2 regions of the Companilactobacillus heilongjiangensis genome follow, and region 2 is predicted to be linked to the other one. Evidence: predicted binding sites of a transcription regulator. Region 2 holds the regulator's gene; the other holds the start of a gene.
What was found. Region 2 encodes LexA, which represses DNA repair genes until DNA is damaged. Its sites were predicted from a motif close to CNAACANNTGTTNG; they were not measured.

Region 1 (2,414 bases), 610 kb from region 2:
CTTCTGCTATATCACGGTCATTATCGGTATGATTTAGATTACTAGCAACGCTGAAGCCGCCACGTTCACCTTCAACACGCGCTGCATAGGCATATGTCACGCTTAAATATAGACAGCCGGTCTGCTTATGATGATGCCGCAAGCGTGAGGCAACTTGTTGGCCCATCTCTTTGATGACTGTTTCAATCTCGGACTTTTGGAAATAGTCCCTTGGTAAGACTTGTGAGTTGCCAATGCTGTGATTCTTTGGGGCAATATTGTCTGACAAACGTGTTCGATCAATTCCCCAGGCAATCGCAAAAATTTGTTCACCGATTAATCCTAGTTCTTGTTTCAAATAAAACGGATTGGTAAAGGCTAATTCCTTCATAGAGTGGATTCCCAAACGGTTGAGCCGTTTCTCGGTTCGTTTGGCAATACTCCAGACGTCAGTCATATTTTTAATAGTCCAAATCTTTTCGGGAACTGTTTCATAATGAATTTCTCCCATTAATTCAGGGTCATGCTTAGCATAAATGTCTAAGGCAATCTTTGCCTGCACTGGATTGTCACCGATACCCACTGTGGTATACAAACCTAAACGCTTACGAATAGTTTTTTGAATTAAACGTGCTACCTCTCTAGGACTGTTGCCGAACAGATGCCATGATTTAGTCATATCAAGAATCGATTCATCAATCGAGTATGGCCAAACATCACACTCAGCCGCAAATTCTCGAAAGATATTATTTATTTGTAAATTCCGTTTGATATAGAGGTTCATCCGTGGTGGGACAACAATCAAACGTGGATCTTGTGGTAGGTTACGTTGACGAGAAACATTTGCTTGGAGATGAAAGATTTTCTTAGCCATCGGTGAAGTGGCAAGTACCAAGCCGCCATTGGTGTTGTCAGCCTCACTCATTACAACTAATAATTCTTTCAGAGGATTGAGACCACGCATAGTTGCCTCAACACTGGCATAAAACGATTTATTATCAATCAAAAAGAAAACACCATGTGGTTCTTTGCTGTAATCCATCGCTTTACACCTCCTATTTTGTTTGCAAGTTCATTATACGAACATACGTTCTGACTTGTCAATAACTAATTTTAGAATAATAAAAACAGTAACCCGATTTGGATTACTGTTTTTATTTTCCAATACTGCTACTTGCTAAAAGAGTTGCCATTTGAATGGTTGCCGGATAGTAGTCTTTTGTCGACATCTTCCCCGTCAAAACCTTAGTATAACGAACTTTTAACTCTGGATTAGCAACGACTTGTGCTGCATAAGCTACCGGTGTTGTGAAAGCCGCATTCGTGTAGTCTCCAACTGGATCACCATTCAATTTATAGATGGCCGTAATTTGCTTCTGATCAGCGAAAAATCTGCACATCTTTCTGGCAATTTGCTTACTACTTTGACTGTGGTATATCTGATAATCATATGCCACCCGCCAAGGAACTCGACACGCATTGAAACCATACTGATTGTCATGTTCTGAGGCCACTTCTTTAGCACCAATCTTGCCAGTCTTCAACTTCGAGCCTGTAACTGTTACAAAATCGGCCATTAAACCTGTCTCTTGCTGATCACTCAACCTCTTCAAAACTATCTGACTGTTCTGAGCGACTTTAGTCCAACTGCCATCATTGGTATAGCTGGCAAATTTACGGAAATAAGCTGTCATTAAATCTGACGTCCGTACCACTGTTGCAGACTTTGGACCAGTTGCCCAGTCACCAACTTTTGGCAATTTAGTCGTAGGATTAATTTCTTTTTTCTTAATCGTCGTTAATAACTTTTTAGCCAAACGATTGTACTTAATTTCACCCTTACTGCCCCAACGTTCGTCTGCCAAAATCAAAGCATAAGCAATATCTAAATCGCCGTCGGTTGCACTAGTTTTTTCTTCCTTGGTGCTGGTCATGGCAATCCCTTTATGATTTTGACGCCAAGCCATCAGTGGATTGTCAGAACTAATTTGATGTCTTACATAGTAACGGGTCAACTGGTTAAATGTTTTTTGACTGCCAAAATCTTGTTGAGCCGCCATAACTGTAATCAACATCCCATAACCCTGTGCTTCAGAAAGTGTCTGATCTTTAGAATTCTTATTATTAGTTTTGACAAATTCTTGTTGCTTGTTGCCTCGTAAATAGGCTTTCTTCCAAATCTTATAGTGGTCTTTCACGACTGCAGTACTAACGCTGGACGTACTACGAGGCGAATAAGTATTGTATATTGCTATACCAATTGCCAAGGCGACCAAAATAATTAGGCCACTGATCATCCATTGATACTTATGACGTTTCATTTTGCCAGCCTCCATCAAAATCTCTGAGTCTTATACCACTTCGTCTGCTTTTTCCCAGTTAGCTTGTCCCGCAACATGTCGTAAATTGCCACGATTGAGACGACCACAAAGAGT
Region 2 (2,414 bases):
AGATTATTTTGATAAGTTGGATTATTTAAAGCACAAATTTTTGTGGCGAGAATGGCTGCATTCTTTGCACCAGCCTCACCGATGGAAACTGTCGCAACTGGCACACCAGCTGGCATTTGAACAATTGATAGCAACGAATCCATTCCCTTGAGATATTTGGAAGGAACTGGAACGCCAATGACTGGCAAAGTTGTTGAAGAAGCAATCATTCCTGGTAAATGAGCTGCACCTCCAGCTCCAGCTATGATAACTTGATAATTTTCATGAGCATGATTGGCAAAGTCCAACATCTCATGTGGCATCCGATGTGCCGAAATTACTTTCGTTTCAAAACTAACTCCCAGTTCATTCAAAACATCGATTGTGTTCTGCATGATCTTCAAATCAGAAATTGAACCCATAACTATTGCTACGTCGTGCATTACTTTTTCCACCTTTCTTGCTTTGGTATCCAAAGTTTATCAGGGATTGAAAATTCTTTCAATGCTAAATACGCATTTTATTCATTTATTTTTGTCTATTGTTCGTATTTACCGTTTACATTTTGTCTTTAATAATTATAAAAATATTAATAGTTCGTATTTAGCTATCATTTTATTTTTTGAGACAAAAAAATAAGCGATATACATATAAATATATGTATATCGCCTAAATGACATAACTATTTGTTATTCTTTTGTGAATTCTTCATAGTATTCATTAATTGATTAAGCTTCTTTTGTGAAGGTTTTTGACCCATTTGCGCCATCATTTGTCTGATCATATCAGCACTGATTGGTGGATTGTCTTGGAAGTATTTCTTCATATACCATCTGGCAGCGAAGAAACCACCAACTAATCCAACTAGCAAAGCTATAACGCCAACAACTATTGTGATTCCCATTTATGTTCTCACCCTTTCCATACACTTATTAATATTACAAAAAAAGTTAGACAATTGAAAGTCTAATCGTCACGTAATCCTTTTTTCCGTTGAATTTCGCGAACTTTTTCAGGAGTAACTTCATTTCCTGCTTTATCATAGACCTGTGTCATCTCTAATTGAGACTTAAATGCGGCACGGAAGTTCTTCAAGTATTCTTTACGTAATTGTGCTTGTTGATCTTCTTCTTCCTTAGTAATAGTGCCGTCTTTAGCCTTATGGGCTAGTTCGTTAATCTTCTTGAGCAATTCTTCTTGTTCGTTCATTATTTCAATTCCCCTCGATACAATCGAACACTTGTTTGAAGTTGTATTCAAATTTTGATACAATCTATTTAAGATATTAACAATGAGGTGTTCTAATGTCAAAAGCTGAAGGCTCTAAACAGTCACAAATTTTACAATGTATTTATGATTATTTAGATGAACATGGATATCCGCCAACTGTTAGAGAAATTTGCGAAGCCGTAGATCTCTCTTCAACGTCAACGGTTCATGGTCACCTATCTCGTCTTGAGAAAAAAGGATTTATCCAAAGAGACCCCACAAAGCCCCGTGCTATCGAGCTTACTGGTGCTGGTCTTAATTCAATTGGTATCAAATCCAAACAAATTCCTATTTTAGGTGCCGTTGCTGCTGGTCAACCTATTACCGCTGAAAGAAATCCTGATGGATATTTTCCAATCCCACCTGATCTTACTCGTGAGTCTGGTGAATTATTCATGTTGGAAATTCACGGCGAAAGTATGATCAATGCTGGAATCTTTGATGGCGATCATGTTATTGTACATGAACAAAATTTTGCTAATAATGGTGAAATTATCATTGCCATGACTGAAGATATTGAATCAACATGTAAGAGATTCTATCAAGAAAATGGACATTACCGCCTACAACCTGAAAACGATACAATGGATCCAATTATTTTAGACAGCGTCGAAATCATTGGTAAAGTTGTTGGATTATATCGTTCACAAATTTTTTAAAAGGAAACCACTCAATTAAGGGTGGTTTTTTGTTTTGCCGTCTCCAGGGAAAAGAACAGTTACCTGCTATGCGGACCGGCCCGAGCCAAAGAGCGGTCTCGAACTTTGTCTCCAGTGTACAAAAAAAGTTCTAAGAGAAGAAATTGATCTTCCCTCAGAACTAATCTTAGGTTGTTTTTGAAGCCTTACCAAAGACCGGTAAGTCTCCAAACACGCCCGGTGGTGTAATGGCTGAAGCCATAACGCCACTATCACAGCCGCTAACTATTCTTTTCCCTTCCGACTAATTTATCGCATAGATATTTGTCATAAATAATCATATTTAATAAATCATAATTTTGTGACTATAATCATTATCTGTGCTTAATCACACGTACCTTATAAACTTCCTTAATACCTTCTAATGCTGATATTAAACCTTCTTGATCCTTTCCTTGCAAATCATCAACGTCAATAACCGTATACGCAACCTTTTCTTTGGCAGCATTCGCCATATTTTCGATATTA

Region 1: the regulator LexA is predicted to act here: its motif matches at 1,060-1,073, upstream of JP39_RS09350 (Y-family DNA polymerase).

The regions. Positions count from the first base shown of each region.
Region 1 is NZ_CP012559.1:2,087,800-2,090,213, forward strand. Features, by position in the region: gene JP39_RS09350 (Y-family DNA polymerase) at 1-1,021, opposite strand, end outside; gene JP39_RS09355 (family 8 glycosyl hydrolase) at 1,134-2,300, opposite strand; gene JP39_RS09360 (glycosyltransferase family 2 protein) at 2,315-2,414, opposite strand, start outside.
Region 2 is NZ_CP012559.1:1,480,816-1,483,229, forward strand. Features, by position in the region: gene purE (5-(carboxyamino)imidazole ribonucleotide mutase) at 1-422, opposite strand, end outside; gene JP39_RS06715 (YneF family protein) at 662-883, opposite strand; gene JP39_RS06720 (DUF896 domain-containing protein) at 946-1,188, opposite strand; gene lexA (transcriptional repressor LexA) at 1,284-1,907, shown strand; gene JP39_RS06730 (phosphoglycerate dehydrogenase) at 2,261-2,414, opposite strand, start outside.